3 linked regions of the Robertmurraya sp. FSL R5-0851 genome follow. The protein of the gene in region 1 interacts with the protein of each later gene in a pairwise test. Links are inferred from orthologs where the notes say so. Each region holds a gene or a part of one and is shown on either strand. Other genes may lie near its edges.

The links.
Region 2: the proteins of MKX65_RS13910 (region 1) and MKX65_RS19745 interact in binary tests that used the Bacillus subtilis proteins (3 or more experiments, as listed by UniProt). The link is inferred for Robertmurraya sp. FSL R5-0851 from one-to-one orthologs.
Region 3: the proteins of MKX65_RS13910 (region 1) and MKX65_RS14600 interact in binary tests that used the Bacillus subtilis proteins (3 or more experiments, as listed by UniProt). The link is inferred for Robertmurraya sp. FSL R5-0851 from one-to-one orthologs.

Annotation. Positions count from the first base shown.
Region 1 is NZ_JBBOOE010000001.1:2,712,451-2,719,595, forward strand. The notes cover bases 2,846-5,804. They hold MKX65_RS13910 (glycosyltransferase family 2 protein), read right to left. Parts: upstream 4,868-5,804; coding sequence 3,824-4,867; downstream 2,846-3,823. Other genes in these bases: MKX65_RS13905 (AAA domain-containing protein), read right to left, coding at 2,846-3,728; MKX65_RS13915 (DUF6044 family protein), read right to left, coding at 4,888-5,804. Also shown: MKX65_RS13895 (hypothetical protein), read right to left, coding at 1-189; MKX65_RS13900 (VOC family protein), read right to left, coding at 316-1,287; more of MKX65_RS13905, read right to left, coding at 1,701-2,845; more of MKX65_RS13915, read right to left, coding at 5,805-6,528; MKX65_RS13920 (CAP domain-containing protein), read right to left, coding at 6,672-7,145.
Region 2 is NZ_JBBOOE010000001.1:3,851,625-3,859,484, forward strand. The notes cover bases 1,660-5,333. They hold MKX65_RS19745 (efflux RND transporter permease subunit), read right to left. Parts: upstream 4,947-5,333; coding sequence 1,860-4,946; downstream 1,660-1,859. Other genes in these bases: MKX65_RS19740 (hypothetical protein), read left to right, coding at 1,660-1,823; MKX65_RS19750 (TetR/AcrR family transcriptional regulator), read left to right, coding at 5,166-5,333. In the rest of the region: MKX65_RS19735 (ISLre2 family transposase), read left to right, coding at 1-1,081; more of MKX65_RS19740, read left to right, coding at 1,497-1,659; more of MKX65_RS19750, read left to right, coding at 5,334-6,017; MKX65_RS19755 (hypothetical protein), read left to right, coding at 6,117-6,260; MKX65_RS19760 (IS4 family transposase), read left to right, coding at 6,615-7,730. UniProt on the Bacillus subtilis protein: Required for self-resistance to surfactin, an antimicrobial lipopeptide surfactant produced by B.subtilis. Also required for swarming motility.
Region 3 is NZ_JBBOOE010000001.1:2,844,457-2,851,545, forward strand. What follows is about bases 1,388-4,290. They hold MKX65_RS14600 (PTS fructose transporter subunit IIABC), read right to left. Parts: upstream 3,828-4,290; coding sequence 1,947-3,827; downstream 1,388-1,946. Other genes in these bases: MKX65_RS14595 (MFS transporter), read left to right, coding at 1,388-1,872; pfkB (1-phosphofructokinase), read right to left, coding at 3,840-4,290. In the rest of the region: MKX65_RS14590 (MOSC domain-containing protein), read right to left, coding at 1-419; more of MKX65_RS14595, read left to right, coding at 607-1,387; more of pfkB, read right to left, coding at 4,291-4,751; MKX65_RS14610 (DeoR/GlpR family DNA-binding transcription regulator), read right to left, coding at 4,748-5,497; MKX65_RS14615 (H-type small acid-soluble spore protein), read left to right, coding at 5,737-5,916; MKX65_RS14620 (hypothetical protein), read right to left, coding at 6,030-6,260; MKX65_RS14625 (hypothetical protein), read right to left, coding at 6,367-6,588; MKX65_RS14630 (hypothetical protein), read right to left, coding at 6,639-6,914; MKX65_RS14635 (GNAT family N-acetyltransferase), read left to right, coding at 7,020-7,089. UniProt on the Bacillus subtilis protein: The phosphoenolpyruvate-dependent sugar phosphotransferase system (sugar PTS), a major carbohydrate active transport system, catalyzes the phosphorylation of incoming sugar substrates concomitantly with their translocation across the cell membrane.

The sequences.
Region 1 (7,145 bases):
TTTTCTAATATTTTTCTTTTGCTTGTTCATTACCTCATAAGATTTATCAATAATATCAGTAAGCACATCACCTTTATATACTCTACCGATTTTTGTATGTTGCTGATAATACTCTACAATTTCATCGAGTTTTTCTAATGTTTCTTTTGTCACTCGTACATTAAGCTGGACTCTTTTCTCTTCTCCCATCCCTACAACCTTCCTCCTAGTACTTTTTTATCAATCTGCTAGCATTTGCTAACATAATTATATCAGTATAAACAACATTGTCTATCAAAAAAGATGCCCCTTTTTTATGGACATCTTTTAACACTTTTATTCTTTTGTATCTAAAGGCTTTAACTTAGCTTCAATACTACTTCTTTGTGCTTCAAAATATGGAGGAAGAGCGAGACGTTCACCAAGATTCTCAAATGATTCATCCCCCTCAAAACCTGGACCATCCGTTGCTAATTCAAATAGGATTCCATTAGCCTCTCGAAAATATAAAGACTTAAAGTAGTATCTTTCAACAAATCCTGAGCTAGCAATTCGCAACTCTTTTAAATACTGAACCCACTTTCGCAATTGTTCTTCATTTTCCACTCGGAATGCTACGTGGTGTACACTTCCGCGTCCTGGTCTTTCCACTGGAAGGTCTGACTCTTCAAGGACATGTACTTCGGCTCCAGATCCTCCTAACCCGGTTTCAAATACTGTCACTTTCTTATCTTGAAGCATATAGGTTCCTACTTCTTTAAATCCTAAAACCCGAGATAGAATCAGAGCAGTAGATTCAAGCTTTGCTACGGTCAACATCACAGGGCCCAATCCTATAATCGCATGTTCAACGGGAACTGGGCTTTTCTCCCAAGGTTTTCCCCCTTTAACACCTTGATTATTCTCATCTGATACAAGCATCAATCTTTGCCCTTCGAAATCCTTAAATGCAAGAGATAATCTTTTGTATACGTTTTGTTCTTCGTATTCAATACCTAAGGAATCAAATCTTACCTTCCAATACTGAATCGCAGAATCTGATGGAACACGTAGAGAAGTAGTTGAGATACTATTTGTACCGTATCTTGTTTGACCTGCGTTAGGTATTTCAAAAAACGTCAGATCGGTGCCTGGATTCCCTCGTTCATCTGCATAAAATAAATGATAGACAGACGTATCATCTTGGTTTACGGTTTTTTTCACAAGTCGTAAACCTAGGGTTTTTGTATAAAATTCATAATTTCCCTTTGCATTCGCTGTTATGGCGGATACATGATGATGTCCTTTTAAAGGTAATAACTGCTCCATTATTAGCACTCCCTTATCTTTAATTAAAATATCTCAATTTAAAGGTATTTATTTTATTGTGCATTATTTTGCATCTGATTGCAAATAAATAAATTTTTCTTGTACTAAATGTTAAGACGTGCTATAGTTATGAAGCGATGAGCTGAATTGCATAAGTCGAGAGACGCTCCTTTATTGGAATACACGAATGTGGCGTGTAGTCTCGTCGCCGCAATACGCAGAAAAGACTCCTACGGGGGTCTTTTCTTTTTTTATTCCTATAACTGTGATAAAAAATAGGTGCAAAGCCTTTCTGAATAGACTCGGATAGATATAAATGGTGGCAATGTTCCATTGGTAGCGTCATAAGGTACTCCAACCCAAAGTATCTTCTTATCAATCATGACAAAAGGAAATGGTGGTTGTTTCTCTTCTTATCTAATAATAAGCTTAACGGAAGAGCCTTGTAGATGCCGGATCCACTCATTTGATAATTCTTTTCCTTTTGGAAGAGAAACGAGAATTTCAGATTTGGCTGACTTTACATCGCTTATCAATTTCTCGAGTTTTTTCGCATGCATCCAGGTTATATGATCATGTTGATTTTTTATCCAGGTACCTATTTGTGCCGAAGTAATAAGCTGATTGTTACTTTCCTGAAATTCTACTAACTTTCGAAACGTTTTATCTCGGTATACCTTCTGTTTTATGTAATTTCGGTTAGCAAGATGAACAAATTTACCCTTTGTCCTTGTCACTGCTACATTAATTAACCTCTCACTCTCTTTCCCGGTTAATAACATGCTCGGTCTACTTTCAGGAAAGGAATCAACCGTATCAAGAACCATTACTTCCCTTTCACTTCCTTGAAATTTGTGTACCGTTGCAGATAGAATCTCCCCCTTCTGAAGCTGCTGATTGTATAAATCTTGCAACAGTGTATCCATTAGTTCTGCTTGAGCACGGTAAGGAGTCGTATACCCTATATTTTTAGAACCACCCATATATAATTCATGAATGACCTGAAATGAGAGCAAAACCTGTAACAAATTAAATCGCGACCCAGAAGTGGAACGCATACAGTACTCCCCCATATGACTCGTGTCTAATAAAATCGATGCCATCTTTGGAAATGGAGCTCTATTTGCGATTGGCTCTCTTATGGTGTACATACTTTTGTAATCTTTTACAAGACCCAAATAAACAAATTGGTTTGTGAATGCTGAGATATCTGGATGCATTCTCCTTTGTTCCGATAATAAAAATAAATGAGGATGCAACGCCCCCTCTTTCAACCCGTTTACAACTCCAGACTTATGAAACACATCCTCTTTTAACCATTCATTTACTAGCAGGTGATTGGCATGTGCAATGGGTGGTAGCTGTTTAAAGTCACCGCAAACAATGCTTCTTTTCCCTAGAGAAACTGCGAATGCAACTTGCGGGATATATGCCATACTTACCTCGTCTATAATAACCAGATCATATTCCTTTTCATAAATAGCGGGGTCTGAGGCAGCTTTTGCGAGCGTAGTACCAATTACCTCCGCATCTTTTACAAACATCATTTCTTTCGTACGAATTTTATCTAGAACCTGAACTAACTTTTTTTCTACTTCTAAAAGTGTTTGAGAGTCTCTTGCAGAGAAAGAACCTACTAAATCTTTTTTTAGTAAATGCCTCTCCGTTCTCATTTCTTCTCTTTGCTCTGAAAGTTCAGGGTGATGTTTTTTTAATAAATAATCAATAGTTAAAGGAGTATCCTGTAATATTTCACTTACTTGTGATCCATATCGAAGAAGCTCTCCAACCTGGAGCTTATTTTGTTTGTCAACAAATCGCAGGAGCTCTAACATTAACACATCCACAGCTTGGTTACTCTGAGATAACACAAGCACCTTTTTCCCTTTTAAATATTTATTGGCAACAACCCTTGCAAGTGTATAGGTTTTTCCAGTTCCAGGAGGACCCCAAACAAAGGTAATCGGATTATATTTTGACCTGAGCACAAGCTCATGTACATTCGTTTTTATTTTTTCAATCGGATGCAGCGGTACCATACTTGGCTCCATCATTTTTTGAATCCTTGCCCTTTTCTTCTTGCTTGAACGAATGTCTTGAAGTCGATTAATTAATTCGTCTAAAAGTTCCCATGGATCATATTGGAGCATGAGTTCACTTAAGACAGCTCCGATATATTGTTCAAGTTCTATCATCATACTTTTCCCTTCTGATGATAAAACTCGACCAGCTATTTTTCGCTCTCCCCACCATAATGTTACTTTAGACCCAATTGGAATACTCGTTGTAGTTGATGCCGTATTAAAATAATAAATAAAAGGTTCCCTCTCGTTAATCGCGTAGCCATGAGTAAGGCGATACCTTGTGCTACCGTACTTTTTCAAATATGAAATCTCTATTTGTAGTGCTTTTTGCCAAAGTTGTAAATACGTTGCCATCATTGTCTTCCCCTATATTAATAGTAAAAACTCAGAGCTTACACACTGAGTTTTTCCCGAGCTCATATTATAGCTTTTATGGATACAAAAAAATAGGTTTAATTGTTATATTCAGATAAGCTTTGAATGGGTATAGCATCATCCTTGAACAACTCTTGCCCCTCATCAAGTGCAAAGTTTCGTCCGATTGGCAGCTTGAACATATCAATATCAACGATGTATTTTGGACGGCGTTTGGACTCTTTATATATTTTTCCGATATATTCCCCTATTAACCCAATTGCGATTAATTGAAGACCACCAATCAGCCAAATAGAGGTGATAAGGGAAGTCCAGCCAAGCTCTGTATTTCCAAAAAATTTTAAACCTAGAAAATAAAGTGCAAAGAAAAGACTGATAAAAAAAGAAACTAAACCTCCAACGAGAACTAACCGAATCGGAGTAACTGAAAAGGAAGTAATACCATTAAATGCAAACGATAGCATTTTTCGTAAAGGATATTTACTTTCACCTGCTGTTCGTTCTTTTCTTTCATAAAAAACCTTTGTAGATTGAAATCCAAGGAGAGGAATAATTCCCCGTAAAAACATATTCACTTCCTCAAATCCTTGTAGGTACTCTGCTGCACGCTTACTCAATAAACGATAGTCCGCATGGTTATATATAAGCTCTACTCCCATTTTGTTCATTAACTTATAGAATGATTCAGCTGTAAATCTTTTAAAGAATGTATCAGAATCACGCTTCTCCCTTACACCATAGATCACATCATATCCCAACTGATAATTCTCAATAAATTCTCGCATAACATATATATCGTCCTGTAAATCTGCATCAATCGTAATAATAGCGTCCGATGACTCTGTTGCTATGTGAATACCGGCTAATAAAGCATTTTGATGACCTACATTTCTAGACAGTTTGATTCCCTTAATCATTCCGTTCTTTAACGTTTCTTTATATATTAGTTTCCATGTTTGGTCTTTACTGCCGTCATCTACAAACAGTATCTTACTCTTTGGAGAAACTAGCCCATCATCAATCATACTAGTCAACAAGTTGGATAAATCAGAAAAGGTTTTGTGTAAGATTTCTTCTTCATTGTAACAAGGTACAACAATTGTTACGTTTGTTGAGTTCAAAATATGGTCCTCCTAGCTGTTTAATATAATTTGTATAAATAAATGGTCCAAGCAGAGCTGTCCGATTGAAATATTTTTTCAAGCTGCAATTTGTTTTCATCCGCATTTTTAATAGGCAATGCTGAAAATACGTATTCTCCACCTAACTCCTTAATTTTGGATGTCTGAAGCTGCAAATTTTTTAAAGTTTTAGAAGAATTCTTTTTTACCATATAATGCTTTCCCATTTGGGCTGTAAAAATATAGCATCTTCCTCCCCATTCATCGAAATACCTTTTAATTTTTTTATTCTTACTTAATTCCTTTTCAATAATGGTTCGAAATTGATGCTTATAAGTTAAAGGATAAAAGTTATTATACGTATCCAGTGTGTAGAAACCGTTATACTGTGCAATTGCTGGATGAAGGCCAATACTTACCACACGATACTCGTTTACCGGTCTTTCTATATACGCTTTTATGTTCTCAAATTGTTCTGTTGCGTAAAATTGTTTTACGGTTGGCTTTCGATGATTAATGATTTCTTCATTAAAGGCAAATAACAGCATGATCTGTGCAACAAGGATGTAGCGAATATATCCGTTTTTTTGAATGTAGGACTTAATAATGAACAAAGCTTGTGCGAAATTGATATAAATAATAAGCGGTCTAAGAAAGTGAAACCTCGCGAAATTAAAGGTATTCAAAAAATGAAATCTTTCTACGATTGGAGCCCAGCCTTCATAAAACCAAAATGCATACCAAAGGGATAAGAAAAAGTTTAAAACGAATAAGGTAAGATACACTTTATGCTCTTTCCAACTCTTGTTTATTAATACTAAAAAAAGAGCAATAAAGAGTATTGGAAGGATGACTAAACCATGAACGGTCATCACATGTGTATGTCCTAGGATGAAATTCTTAAAAGTTAAGCGAATCACGCGCCATAATGGAAGAGTGGCATGAATATACTCATCTCGACTGTTTGGTTCACCAGCAACGAGGAAGGAGCTAACTAGACGATATTCTACAAGTAAAAAAACCACTGTCATATACATGATAGAAAGAAAAAATCGTATTTGAAGCTTTTTTCTCGTCAAAAGCTCGTAAAACCAAAAGATCCCCATCGCTACCATAAAGAAGAAAAAACCTAATACAAAGCTAGAATAGAATGGTAAGAAAGTAAAAATGATGACGTTTTTCCAAGTTTTCTTTCCACTTCGAACATTAAGGAATGCCCATAATGCCAATGGCATACCAAGTGTACTTAACATCCCTGATGGCCAAAAAGGGGTTAACGCAAAGGCTAATGCAACACCTATACGAATCACCGTATCAGAACTTTTTGGCACATAGTAATCTCGAAGCAATAAGTACATACCAAGAAATGCAAAAATACGTGTGATCGCCTGGCTAATAGCATACGCCGTCATCGTTGGAAGAAAATGATGAAGCCAAACGATTCCACTAAATTCGGTTCCAAAGGCATTTCTAGGCAGTCCATTTATAACTTGTGGGATTACAGCATCAATCTCTCCAAATAGTTCCCCACTACGGGAAAGGACTTTATACCAAGCAAGATTGGAATCCAAGTTATCATGAACTCGTATATGCGCATTTTCTCCTAGAACAAATAAAGGTAGTAAATAAATAGCTATTACTATTAATGCAAATACGAACATTCTTCGCTCAAAAACAGTTGAAGATTTGAACAAACTAGCCACCTCATTCAAAAAAGCTCCATTCCTAACTTTTGCATTATGACCATAATTATTCCATTTTGTTTATTTACCTAAAAAATACCCCCATGATGGGAGCATTCTTACTACTTCTTTATAAACATTTGGGTCCAGTGGTTACCAGCTTCTACATAACCAACGCCAATATGTGAATAGTTACCACTCAAAATGTTTTTACGATGTCCTTCACTATTCATCCATGCCTGGACAACTTCCTCAGGAGTTCTCTGTCCTTTTGCAATGTTCTCTCCAGCACTCTGATACGTAATTCCAAAATCACGCATCATGTCAAATGGAGAGCCGTAAGTTGGACTCGTATGTGAAAAATACCCTTTTTGTTGCATATCACGTGATTTCTCACGAGCTACGTTACTAAGTTTAGTATCAGCTTGAAGCGTAGGTAAACCAGCTTTTTTACGTTCAGCATTTGTTAACTCAATTACTCGCGACTCAATTGAGCTAATGGACCCAGCAGCAGGTGTAGTTTTTGGTGCTGGTGCTTGGTCAGCAGGAGCTGCTTGGTTTTGATTTTGTGTTGGAGCTTGTTGTGGCTGTGTCGC
Region 2 (7,860 bases), 1.1 Mb from region 1 along the record:
TGATCACTATTTAGAGTTTGAGGGGTCAAAAGGTTTCAGTCCCCTAGTTGAAACGATGGCAATGGAAATGGCAGTTCAAGGTACATCCTATCGTCATGCTTCCTCCATGATTGAGAAACTACTAGGTTACAAAGTAATCAGCCATGAGACTATTCGTCAACACCTTCTACAAACAGAAGTTACTTTCGTCAAGCCGACCGACCAATTGAGGAAAGTGCTCTTTGTAGAAGTAGACGGACTATATGTGAAAAGGCAACGTGGAAAACGACGTGGGCGGGAAGAAAAGATTGCTTCCGTACATGAGGGCTGGATAGTCAACGGGAAACGAACATCCTTAATCGCAAAACGTCACTATGTCCACAAAGGTAAAGAAGCGTTCTGGGAAGGATTTGAGCAGTTCTTAATAGATAATTACAACTACAATCCGAGTGAACATCACCTCGTAATTAATGGGGATGGAGCCCAGTGGATTACGGCTTGTCAGGATCACTATAAGAATGCATTCTTTGTCATCGACCGATTCCATGTAGCTCGTGAGGTTAAAACGCTTTTCAAAGGCCATAAGAGATATAGAGTCATTCGTAAGAAACTGGCTCAATATGATGCGAAAGGATTCCTAGTGGAACTTAATAGTGCAGTTGGTACTCTTGAAAACGAAAAGAAAGAAGAACGGTTAGAAGAGTTCATACAACAGCTGTCAAAATATCCTCAGGCCCTTGGAGATTATCGCGAATGGTTGAAGGAAAAAGACATAGACACCAGCCACTATCGTCCAATGGGAAGTGCGGAAGGAACGATGAGTGTATTCGCTAAACGGCTTAAAAACGGCCGCAGCTGGTGCGATAAAGGAATACAAGCATTTATTGACTTTATGGTTGGTATGAAGGATGAATTAGAAATCAAGACGATTTTAGGACGAATTAACCCTAACGATCAAACCGCTTCTGTTTCTCAGCCAAAATATTATGTGGAAAAGTTAAAGAGTTCAGTCGGAGAGCTAACAAGAAATAATTTATCATATTTAAATCGGCAAAAAGGAAAGCCGATATACCATGCTTTACAAGCCTTACGAGGTTTTTAAAAAATGAAGGAAATGAACAAAAACAAAACTAAATTGTTTAGATAACGCTTTCATTTAGGTGGGAAATATAACTAAATAAGAGGGGAGTTTTTCTATCCAAAAAAAACTCCCACAAAAACTTGACTCAATCCATTCGGCCATCCCACTGATGTGGGGTGGTTTTTTTGTTATTATGTAAGAAACGAAAATGGAAATGAGGATTTATATGGCAGAGTTAATAAAAGATAGATATAGCCCTTCATTTTTTAACCAATTTATCAAAATATTGAAGTCAGCTTATCCGGATTTTGATGAAAACCAGTTTTTAACCTTTATTTATAATGACGACCGTTTATTTTGAAAGATCAATCAAAAATGATGATTCAAATGCAGTAGTGGGCATTAGACGAGGATGAGCATATACGAAGATTAGCGAGTGAGGGCTGCCGTCCGCGTCTCCCTTGGGCTCCCACTTTGTGAGACATTAACGTTTTCATTTGACGTTATTAACGAATCCATTGAATCACAAAATCTTCGGATTGAATACGGGATTGATTTTATGAAAGCGAATGGAAAACAAGCCCGAAAGATTTTTCATTTATCACAGAAGACCTATCCAAGTGGAACGACCCACTTGACCCGAGAACATGTATTTAAGAATTTGAGTACACGTAAGCATTATGAAGGTTTGCATGGAATTTGTATCCTCGTGAATGGTGAAGAAAAGGTGAAAGATGAATTCACGCTAATTATGAGTAAATAGAAAGACCGTTGGATTCATATCCAACGGTCTATTTCATTAGTTCTCTTCAATTTCTTTACGATTTTTCTTCAACATCTTTGAAAGTACTTCATATACAATCGGTACAATCACTAGTGTGAGAAGTGTGGATGATGTTAAACCACCAATGACCGTGATGGCTAATCCTTTTGAGATTAAGCCAGATCCACCAGCGCCAAATACCATCGGTACCATTGCACCAATTGTTGCGATGGCGGTCATTAGAATTGGACGTAATCTTGTTGCTCCCGCTTCAATGATTGCATCACGGATCGACATTCCTTCACGTTCCATATGAATAATACGGTCGACGAGTACAATTGCGTTCGTAACAACGATACCAATCAACATCAATAGTCCCATCATTACGGATACTGAGATTGTCTCACCAGCTATCCATAATCCTACGAAGGAACCAATCACCGCAAATGGTAGAGAGAATAGGATCGCAAATGGCGCTAACCCTTCACCGAATGTGACCACTAAGATGAAGTACACAATCAGTACAGCTGCCAACATCGCTACCCCAAGTTGCGTGAACGTTTCTTGCATATCCGCCGCTACCCCAGAAACTCCAAGTGTTACTCCTTTAGGCAAATCAAGTTCATCGATCTTTTTGTCTGCTGCAGAGGTTGCCGCAGAAACATCATCTGTTGTTACTGTTCCAGAAACGGTAGAGTAGTATTCCCCTTCACTACGAGCTAATGTGTTATAGGTTGTTCCCTCTTCTACGGTTACAAGTTCAGACAACGGCATGGTCGTACCCAATGCAGTTGGTATTTGAGTTTCCAACAATTCATCGATTGATTTTGCGTCTGTTTTTGCTTCACGTTGAACGATGACATCAATTTTTTCACCGTCATTTTCTACGGTTGTTAAGACGTCTTCAGAACCTGTATTTGCTAGTGCTCCAACAATTTGTGCGGTGGTTAGACCGTATTGTAACACATCCTGTTGATCCACATTTAACACATGCTCCACATATGGATTTTCCATATCAGATGTAACGTCTTCCAAGTTTTTAACATCGTTTAGTGCCTCTTCCACTTGGTTCACTGCTTTATTTAAGTCTTCTAAATCTTCACTGTACAATGTGTAGCTGACTTCATTTGAACTCATGCTACCCATCGCCATATTTTGCGATTTCCATTCACCAGAATGATCAATATTAAATACATAATCTTCTACTTCTTTTTTCACTTCAGGAAAATCCTTCATGTCAGGATCAAAAATCAGGTACATTAACGCACCTTTTGCCCCACCCGTCATGATAGCCGACATGTCTGTAGACGCACTATTGTTGTAAGAAATTTGAACAATGTCTATATCGTCACGTTTCATCAGTTCTTGTTCAACTTCTTCAATATTTTCTAGCGATTCTGCCTCAAGTTCACCAGCAGCTGGTGTGTACGTTAGGTAAATGGTTTTCTCTTCTTCAGAACCCATAAAACTAAAACCAATGATTGGAGTTAATGCAAGAGATCCTCCAAGTAATACTACTGCAATTAGAGAGGTAATGATCTTATGATTTAACGCTTTAGCTAGCACACCTTTGTACCATGTTGCTAATCTTCCAACCTCGTTGTGCTGTTTAACTTTCTTTTCTCCGTATAAATTTTTTCGGAATAAGAAATGTGATAATGCTGGAACAATCGTAATCGCAACAATTAGTGACGCACCTAAGGCAAATGCCATCGTTAACGCAAACGGTCTAAAGAGTTCGCCAACCATCCCACCTACGAACATAAGTGGAGCGAATACCGCCACTGTTACGAGAGTAGATGACAGGATTGGTTTAAACATTTCAATCGTTGCTTCACGAATTAATGCACGACCTCTAAGCTTTTCATTTTCCAAATTCATTCGTCTATAGATGTTTTCTACAACAACGATTGAGTCATCAATCACACGACCAATCGCTACCGTAATAGCACCTAAAGTCATAATGTTTAAGGTAATATCAAGCCAGTTTAATAGCAAGAATGCCATAAAGATTGACACTGGAATCGATACGATGGATATAAGTGTTGATTTTACATCACGCAGGAATAAAAGAATGATGATGACCGCAAACAAGCCACCAAATAGTGCTTTTTCGACCATTGTGAAAACAGAGTCTTCGATTGGTTTTCCTTGGTCTAACGTTACATCAATGACTAATCCATCAATGGCCTCTTTTTCATCCTCAATTAAGTCTTTAATTTGATTAACTACTTCAACTGTATTTGCCTGTTGGCCTTTTGTGATTTGAATAGAAATAGCCTCTTCTCCATTTGTACGGGAAATGGATTGTACTTTTCCAACTGTTTCTATCGTAGCGATATCTCCTAATGTAACAAACGGAGTTGGATTTTCTGCCGTAGGAGTTACAGGAATGAGCATCTCTTTTAGTTCATCAACCGTTTTTATATCTCCATCAATGGCTACCGCTTCTTCTCCTTCTTCATACTGTTGGAGACCTAGTGATAGCGCCATATCGCTGGCTTGAACCATTTGTTTCACGGTATCTTCCGTTAAACCAAGCGCTTCCATCTTCTCTTGGTCATACGTGAATTGCACTTCTTCGATATGTTGACCTGTAATGGTTGTGGATCCAACACCATCAATATTGTTTATTTCCGGTAAGATGGTTTCTTCAACCGTTGTTGATAATTCAACAATATCTTCCTCTGTGCTGGATATGGATAAAGCCAACACAGGCATCATATTCATACTAAGCGCCATAATTGTTGGCTCTTCAGCAGCTTCCGGTAACGTGATATTATCTAGTGCTGATTCAAGTTCACGTTTTTTCTCATCCATATCAACGCCATAGTCGTACTCAATTTGCAATTGAGCTACGTTTGCAGATGAGTTTGAAAAGACCGCCTTCACATCTTCAAGCCCCTCAATCGTTTGCTCCATCGGTATGGATACTTCATCCATTACTTGTTCAGCTGTTGCACCTGGATACACATCCATGACAATCAAATATGGAATCGACACATCTGGAATACTTTCCATCTTCATCTTTGTGCCAGAGTATATGCCAGCAGCTGTAACAATAATGGTTAATAACCACACAGCAAGTTTATTTTTCAGGACGAAATTAACTAAACTTTTCAAACATTTTTCTCCCCTTTTGATTAATTTCAAGGTATTTGTTATAATTAAACTAATGAATGACCAGATAGTCATCACTATAACAATATAACTGACTGATCGGTCAGTCGTCAACTTGTTTGTACTCACAATGTGTTAATACGGACTACTATAAATAAAGATTCAAATTTTCTAATAAAAAATGACAATTAATATCGGAACTTGTTTTAACGGGGGTTTACTATGAACGAAAAAGACAGGCAAATTATCGAAGTGAGCATGAGGCTTTTTGCTAGTAAAGGATTTTCAACCACATCTATCCAAGAAATCGCAACAGAAAGTGGAATATCAAAAGGAGCCTTTTATTTACACTTTAAATCAAAAGATGACTTACTATTAGCTATTTTACAATACCATTTTGAGATGATAGAGCAAGCTTTCTCAGAAGTAATAACAAGCTCACAAAGTCCTAGAGAAAAGTTTATTTCTCAACAGATGGCATTATATTCACATTTTCTTACGCATAGAGACTTTCTTATTATGCTCACAAAAGAGCAAGCGATTCCGAGAAATGAAACCATTAAACATTTGTTACTAGGGAAGCAAATGGACTCTCATCAACACTATCGCCAAAGCATTATTGATATTTACGGTCCGGACATTGAACCGTACTCATGGGACATAACGATCATCCTTGAAGGCATGATTAAATCGTATATGGGGGTTTTATTATTTTCTTCCCCTGATTTTAATATCAAACAGGTTACTGAGTTTATTCTTAAAAGAACAGATAGTATAGTGAAGGATATTTATGAGGACAGTCCCTTCTTAACAAACGACAAAGTCGAAGAAATCATCCATTTCTTCCTTTCGTCTGATCAGCCATCGTTATCAAATGTATTAAAAAACTTAGAAGAAGAGATAGATAAAATAGGAGAAGACGAACTGCTAGTCACTTTTCAAGTATTAAAAGAGGAACTTGAAAAAGAAAAGCCACGAGCTCCTGTCATTCAAGGAATGCTATCAAACTTCAGTGGTTATCCTAGCCTAGATCACTATAAAAATCTCATTTCAGAATATTATTCAAGAAAATAAACGTTCAGAGATTGAACATTTTTTACCCAGTTTGACCAGTTAGTCATTTAAAAGATATACTTATACTGACCATATAGTCATATGAAATGAGGGGTAAAGATGAAGCTAAATGAGGTAGTAAAACAGGCAGTTCGTGAAACGATGATAATAAGTAAACGATTAACGAGTGCGCAAATTGTTGAAAAGCTGCAAAAACAAGGAATCCAGGCTTCACTTTGTAAGCGCCTTGTCACACTTGAATAGGAGTAGAATACTTTGAAAACAGCCATGTACAGTAGGCTTGTCCTAACGATTATTTTATATAGCGTCTTCACCTTTTATATCAGTTGGAATGTACATCTGTGGTTACAGTCCACTTTTTCTATAGAAATTTTCGGAATCGTTGTTGCTGTTATTTTTCTATTATCCTACAGCTATGTTCTAGCGAGATTTTTTAAAAAATTATTAGTTCTCAAATCACTAGTGTTGCATTAATTTAAATTCACTATTAAAAATACTCAAAATGTTCAATATTATTATTTTGTGCAAAGAAAAAGTCCTTTATAATGGATTAGTCAGGTGGTAACCCGTCCAAATCCACTAAAAAAGGACCATCACATGGACCAGATTACACGAAAAACTTCATTTGGACAATGGTTTTCACCTATAAATCTTCAATTATTTGAAGAAAACGTGAAAACGATGAAATTAGATTACTATACGAAAAAATTAACGACAGAGTCATTTCTAAAATTACTACTTTTTGCGCAGCTACAAGAAATTGAAAGTCTGCATGCGCTGGGTGATTGTCTTTTCGATGACCAGCTTCAAAAAGGGATAGACCTTGATTCTATTAGTATTTCTCAGTTGTCACGGCGGTTAAACGGCATAAACCCTGATCTATTTCAAAGGCTTTTCCTTGATTTAGTGTCACAAATTCATGCCAAAACGCATTACACGAAACTCGTGATGCCGTTAAAAATCATTGATTCAAGCACATTGCCACTTAATTTGACCAATCATAAATGGGCTAAATTCCGCAAAACAAAAGCAGGTGTAAAGTTACATTTGCGCCTTGTGTTTATGGAAAAGGGTATATCCTATCCTGAAAAGGCCGTTATGACAACGGCAAAAGAACATGACCGTGGTCAGCTTGAAATCATGGTGGATGACAAGGAATGCATGTATGTGTTTGACCGTGGTTATCTAGACTACGAGCGCTTTGATCGCATGACTGATGATAGCTACTTCTTTCTTTCACGGCTACGCAAAAATGCAGTCATACGGAACGTATACGATTTTAAGCTACCCAAGGATACAGCTGTTTTATCAGACCAAATGGTGTTGATAGGTACGACTCAAAACCGTGCTGAAAATTACTTTCGGCTTCTAAAAGTGATTGACTCAAAAGGAAATGAACTTCATTTAATTACAAATCGTTTTGATTTAAGCGCCGAAGAAATTTCAGAAATGTATAAATCACGGTGGGCCATTGAGCTGTTTTTTAAATGGATCAAACAACATCTCAGCATCAAAAAGTTCTACGGTCAAAGCGAATGGGCGATTCAAAATCAAGTATTTATCGCACTAATTGTTTTTTGCCTACATGTTCTCGTACAAATCGAGACCAGAAGCAAGCGAAAAACCTTACAGATTAGCCGTTATCTAAGGGCTGCATTGTGGAAACCAGCGAATGTTTGGCTTCGAAAGATTGAAGGAAAAGCCATCCCTTAAATATGCAAATTGTCGTCGTTGCAAAAGTCTAATTGTAAATAAATTTCCAAATGGATAGGGCCACCTTTGATTGGGTATTTACTTTTTTGCCTCTAAACAGGGAAGGTGAGTAAACTGAAAATTATGACAC
Region 3 (7,089 bases), 130 kb from region 1 along the record:
TAGTTGGTCTCAACAATTCTTTTTAAAAATACGTCTATATCATTAAATTTTGAAATGGTAGAGCAAGGAACACGACCTTGTGTAACTTGAACAACTGCATTACCTAGCGAATATACATCACCTATGTAAACATCCTTTTCAAGCATACCTGATACACAAAGGTTTTCTCCTAAAGCTGGTAGGGAAAGCTTTACATTAAACTCCTTTTCCCATTGCTTATAATGTTCAAAAGAGTAGACACATACCGCTCGCTCTGGCCCCCCATGGTGTTCTAAATTCGCTACACCATCACCAACAAATCCATTCTTTGTTAACTCGGCTATAGATACCTTTCCTTTTCCAATTCCTGAGCTTTCGTTTTTCCCTTTCCACAAAAATGATTTCGGCTTACCAACACTTAGCGCAATTATCTCTCCCATCTTGTCACCCCATACCTTCACATGATGATACATATTTTAGCCTACAATGTTTGGAAAATCCATTTTTATGTAATATTAAAAAGACTCATGAGTTTGGATGCTTAGATCCATATTATAGGTATGCGAGTAATCACTAATTTGGTGAATAGGTCCCTTTCTTATAAAAAATGAATGAAGGCGGGTCGAAATGTCGAATTCTTACAAATCTAGAAACGGGAAAAAATATAAGGAAAACAAAAAGAAAGGTGATGGTAAACACCATAATCAAAGGTGGGCGGTGCTTTCCTTATCATCTATTCCTCTTGTGATGACACTTGGTAACTCGATGCTAATACCGGTACTTCCCGTTATGGAAAAGAAAATTAATATTTCTCCCTTCCAAACAAGTATGATTATTACGGTTTATTCAATTGTTGCGATCTTATTGATCCCAATTGCCGGTTATGTTTCTGACCATATTGGGAGAAAAAAAGTGATAGTCCCAAGTCTATTCATTGCAGGAATTGGAGGTCTTATTTCTGGATGGGCTTCTTGGAAAATCGCTGATCCTTACTGGATTATTTTAACCGGAAGGGCTTTACAAGGTGTTGGTGCAGCAGGTGCCTTCCCAATAGTTATGCCCTTGATCGGAGATATGTTTAAAAGCGAAGAAGACGTTAGCAGCTCTCTTGGAGTGATTGAGACATCAAACACTTTGGGAAAAGTATTAAGTCCAATTCTTGGTGCTTTTTTAGCAAGTTATTTCTGGCATCTACCATTCTGGGCTATCCCTGCGTTTTGTATCATATCTATCATTTTAACTCTCTTTCTCGTTCAAAATCCTAAGAAGAGAACAGAACCAATTCCATTTAAGAAGTTTTTCCAAAACGTAAAGAAAATCTTTATTAAAGATGGCCTTTGGCTCTACACTGTATTTATTGTTGGAGTTATTCTCATGTTTGTTTTATTTGGAATCCTATTTTACCTCTCAGATATATTGGAGAAACAGTATAACATTAAAGATGTGAAGAAAGGATTGTTTTTAACAATTCCACTCGGAGCACTATGCCTTGCTTCATATATAACAGGTAAAATGATTAAGGAAAATAAAGTTTTGATGAAATGGATTACGTTTGTTGGAATCGTTTTACTATCGATTAGTACAGCAACTCTAAGCTTTTCAGATCATTTATGGTTTATGATATCTATGTTTACCATTGGTGGCATTGGAATAGGCGTGGGACTTCCTTGTTTAGATGCGTTCATAACTGAAGGAATCGAGATGGAGGAGAGAGGCACCATTTCCTCCATCTACAGCTCGATGAGGTTTATTGGTGTAGCAGCGGGTCCACCTATCATGGCGATTCTACAAAAACATCTCCAAGCCTCCCTATTTTATATACTAGCTTGCATAAGTGCTGTTGGTTTACTTGTAATCTTATTTGGTATAAAACCCGAGAAAAAAAGTGCTTAAAAAAAGTCGTACTGCTAGCAGTACGACTTTACTTTTAAATTTTTCAAGTGATATCCACTGACCTTGACGTTGTTTTATTCTTGAACAGGTTTCTTTACTAGACCTAGTATAACTCCTGATACAATCGCTCCAGCAACGATAGCGATTAAATACATAAACCATCCACCCTCAACTAATGGAACTACGAATAATCCACCGTGTGGTGCGCGTAATCCAATTCCAAACATCATTGTTAATGCACCAGCAACCGCTGAACCAGCCATCAGTGAAGGAATGACACGAAGCGGATCAGCCGCCGCAAAAGGAATAGCTCCTTCTGTAATAAAAGATAATCCCATAATATAGTTAACTTTTCCTGCTTCTCTATCTTGCTTTGTGAACTTTTTACCAAAGAAAGTAGTAGCAATCGCAATTCCCAGCGGAGGAACCATACCTGCTGCCATTACTGCAGCCATTGGCTCATAAACTCCATTTGCTAACAACCCAGTTCCAAATACGTACGCAGCTTTGTTAATCGGTCCACCCATATCAAATGCCATCATTAAACCAAGTACTAATCCCAGTAATACGGCATTTCCTGTACCTAAACCTGATAACCAATTAGTAATTCCTGTATTAAGCGCTCCAACTGGACCATTTACAATATAGATCATTGCAAAACCTGTAATAGCAATACCTAGTAAAGGATATAAAAGAATCGTTTTAATACCTTCAAGTGATGATGGTAAACTAGTTAGCACCTTTTTCAAACCAACAACAATATAACCTGCTAAGAAACCTGCAATAATTCCACCTAGGAACCCTGCACCACCACTATTAGCTAATAATCCTCCAACTGCACCAGCTGCAAAGCCAGGACGGTCAGCGATACTCATGGCAATAAACGCTGCTAAAATAGGAACGATAAAACCAAATGCACCACTACCACCACCGATTGTCATTAATGCTTCTGCAATAGGGTGATACGAAGGATCTTCTGGATTAAAAGCGTTGTAACCAAACATGAAAGAGATAGCTATTAAAATTCCTCCACCTACAACAAATGGAAGCATATTAGACACACCACTCATTAGATGTTTATAAATGGTAGCACCTACACCTTGACCTTTTTGCTCAGAAGAAGAAGATGCATTTCCACTACCCTTTAAGATTGGGGCATCTTGTTTTAAAGCTCTTTCAATAAGTTCCTTCGGTTTACGAATTCCGTCTGCTACTTTTGTTTCAATAACATGCTTACCATTAAAACGATCGGTTTCAACATTTGTATCGGCTGCAACAATGACAGCAACTGCTCTTTCAATTTCAGCAGGTGTTAAGACATTCTTTGCTCCGCCAGAACCTCTTGTTTCAACTTTAATGTCTACACCTAGTTCAGCGGCCTTAGCCTTTAGAGAATCCGCAGCCATATACGTATGAGCAATTCCAGTTGGACAAGCAGTGACTGCAACGATAAATTTCTTTTCCCCAGACATCGTTTCCTCGTCCCCTTCCTCTTCCTCTACCTGGTCATACTGATCGATAATGTTCAAAACATCTCTTTCTGTATTTGCGTTTAATAACGCTTCTCTTACTTCACTTTTCATTAAGATGGATGAAAGTCTTGCGAGCGCTTCCAAATGTGTATTATTCGCCCCTTCTGGAGCTGCAATCATAAAGAATAAATGGGCCGGTTGACCATCCAGTGAATCGTAGTCAATTCCATTTACCGACTTACCAAATGCAATTGAAGCTGTTTTAACTGCCTTCGTTTTTGCATGAGGAATGGCGATTCCTTCTCCAATTCCTGTGGTACTTTGCTCTTCACGCTTTAAAATACCCGCCTTAAATTCCTTTGCATCCTCTAGCTTTCCAGCGCGATCTAATACAGCAACGAGCTGATCAATCGCTTCAGGCTTTGTTGAGCCTGAAAGGTTTAGATGAATGGTTTCTTTTGTTAAAATTTCGGTAATTTTCATCTCTATTTCTCCTTAGAACTTTGTAATGTTAACATTTGTATATAGTGTTTCTATCTTTTCTTTCGTTGCTAACCCAATTGAAAAGGCAGTTGCACTTCCAGATGCAACACTGTAACGAAACGCTTCATCAATTTCTTTTGTTTCTTCATATCTCGCTAAAAATCCAGCCACCATTGAATCTCCAGCTCCAACTGAACTTTTCACTTCCCCTTTTGGTACATTTGAAAGGAAGGCAACTTCAGAATTTACTAACACGGCTCCTTCTCCTGCCAAGGATACAATGACGTTTTCTGCTCCCATTTCAACAAGCTTACGAGCATAAGGCACTACTTGTTCTGCAGTGGTAAAACTAGTATCAAATAATTCACCAAGTTCGTGGTGATTTGGCTTTATAAGAAAAGGTTTATATGGTAGAACTTTCTTTAATAATTCTCCTTCAGCATCAACAACAAACTTTGTTTGATTTAGATTACATATAGACACCAGTTTCTCATACGTACTTGACTCCATACTTGATGGAATGCTCCCTGCTAATACTAATGTATCTTCTGAAGTTAATTGTGATATCTGATCCTGAAGCTTTTTAAAATCTGCTTCTGTAATGTTTGGTCCCTTTGCATTAACTTCTGTTTCGCTAGTAGATTTTAACTTCACATTAATTCTCGTATCTTCATGAACTTCTACAAATTTTGTTTCAATGTTTTCCATTTGTAAATAATTCTTGATATATAATCCTGTAAATCCACCAACAAAACCCAAAGCCTTACTAGGAACACCCATTCTTTTAAGTAATCTTGAAACATTTATTCCTTTTCCACCAGGAAATTTCGACTCATTCTTTGTACGATTCAGATCTCCTAGTGTTAAATCCTCTACCTCGACTATGTAATCAAGAGAAGGATTAAGTGTTACGGTGTAAATCATTCTTTCACAACCTTTATTGTCGTTTTGCTCATGTATTGATCTTGGAACTCGCTGTTCAAGTCATCTGTAATGATTGACGCTTCATGTAAGTCAGCAATCTTAGCGAATGCTATTTCTGAAAACTTCGATTCATCACTTAACACAAAAACTTCTCTTGAGAGAGAAATTGCTGATTGCTTTATCATTGCTTCTTCTTGATCAGGTGTTGTGTACCCGAACTGAGTATGGATTCCATTTACTCCCATAAAACATTTATCAAAACGGTATAGTTCTAAACTCGTTAGTGCTCCTCGACCAATAATGGCATTCGTCTTAGGTTTTGCATAACCACCGATTAGATACATTGGGATGTTTCTATCTAGTAAAGGCTTTACATGCATAAGTCCATTGGTCACGACCACGATGTTTGTTGGTAAGTAAGGAATCATTTCCAAAACTGTTGATCCTGCATCAAGAAAAATACAATCTCCTTCTTCCACTAAGCTAGAGGCATACTTGGCAATTCTCTTCTTTGGTTGAAGGTTTTTGGTCGCTTTTTCGACCATGCTCGGTTCTTGTAGCTTACCCTGTAATCGAGCGGCACCACCATGTATCCTTTTTAAGAACTTATCATCTTCTAGTTGTGTTAAGTCCCTTCTAATCGTTGACTCTGATGAACTTGTTAAATCAACAAGGTCTTGTATTTTCACAACACCTTTTTCTTTTAATTGCTGCAAAATCAACCGATGGCGCTCTGGTGTTAACAATGTATCACCCCATTAAAACGCTTTCTTTTTTTAATTCTTGAATCAAGTGTACTGCAACCCCTTTAGAAAATCAATCACTTTCTATCAAGATCTTTCTTAAATTATCAAAAACTATCAAAAATTCGACAAAATTCACCTTTTTCCTATGAGAGTATGAAAAGATTCACTTAAAAACATTCACATGATTTACTATCTGTTTGGGGAAAGTAGTAAATGAATTAGATAAGGAGGCGATAATAATGGATTCTAGAAGAGTAAAGCAAATTTTATCATCATCAGCGGATATTCACGTGGAGTATAACGGTGCTTCAGTGTGGATCGACGAGCTTCATGAAGATGGAAAGACAGCAACTGTTCATTTGAGGGGCCCATTGGAAGAAAGATCAACGGTAGATATTTCAGAACTCGAAGAAGTATAATAAAAAACAACCAAAAGGACTTCCAATTATGAAGCTTTTTGGTTGTTTTATTTTAAGGATTTAATTTTAATTTGGTCAAAAAAAGCATCCATACAATATGTGGACACTTCTGTTTATTTCCCTTCAGGCTGAGCTTGATTGCGCTTATCTTGGACCTTTTCATACCATAAATGCGCATGAGAGAACATTGTAAATAATAGAAAGAAATTCATTGACCATACACTTACAAAAGGTGCAATACCTCCAATTTCAATTGAGTGCCAACCTTTTAACTTCATGACTAAAAATAACTCAATGAATACGAGAAAAAAACCACCAATTCCAGCAATAATTGTTCGAAGCATATGATACCTCCACGATCTATACTGAATTTTACAATAATTATAACAAACTGTCACAAAAAGTTCAAATTTAAAAGGTTGGGCATAATTCTATGCCCAACCAGATTTCTTAACGGTTTCTACCTGTCATATTTCCATTATTTCCACCAAGGCCATTACGATCATTATTGTTATCATCATCATTAAGATCTAGATCCAAGTCGTTGTCATCGTTATCATTGTCAAAGATATCGTTATTTCGACCATTTCGATCATTATCAAAAATACCGTTATCATCGTTATTAAAGATCCCATTACCACGGTTACCCGTGCTCCAATATAAGGTATTCAACTTTTTGAGATATCGGGCAAAATAAAAAAGCCACCACGGTGACTTTAATGCTAATTTTTTAGCTTATAGAACATTGCAATAAAGCCGTGTGGTTCTTCTCTCACCTTATAAGGAAACAATCCTTGATTCGTATGTAAATATAGAATTCCTAACTCTTCTGTCAATTTTCTAAAAGAAATATCATGAACATTGGAAAGTGAAAAAGTAGAAGCACTTGTAGTAATCTTATCTTTAAACATTTTTATTAATTGCTCTTGATGTAATACTACCTGTGTACCATCTACAATTTTTCTAGTTACAGTAAAATATCGCTGAGTCATAATCACAAGGAATGTTCTCCTTTTTTGTTTCTAATTATTACATTTGTGTTTTCATTTACCCATTGAAAAGGTAAAATAGTACACATATTTTATCTTATTGGAGGATTTACCATGTTGAACATTCGCGAAGCACAAATTAATGATTTACCTATCCTTTTATCAATATATAATGAGGCAATCG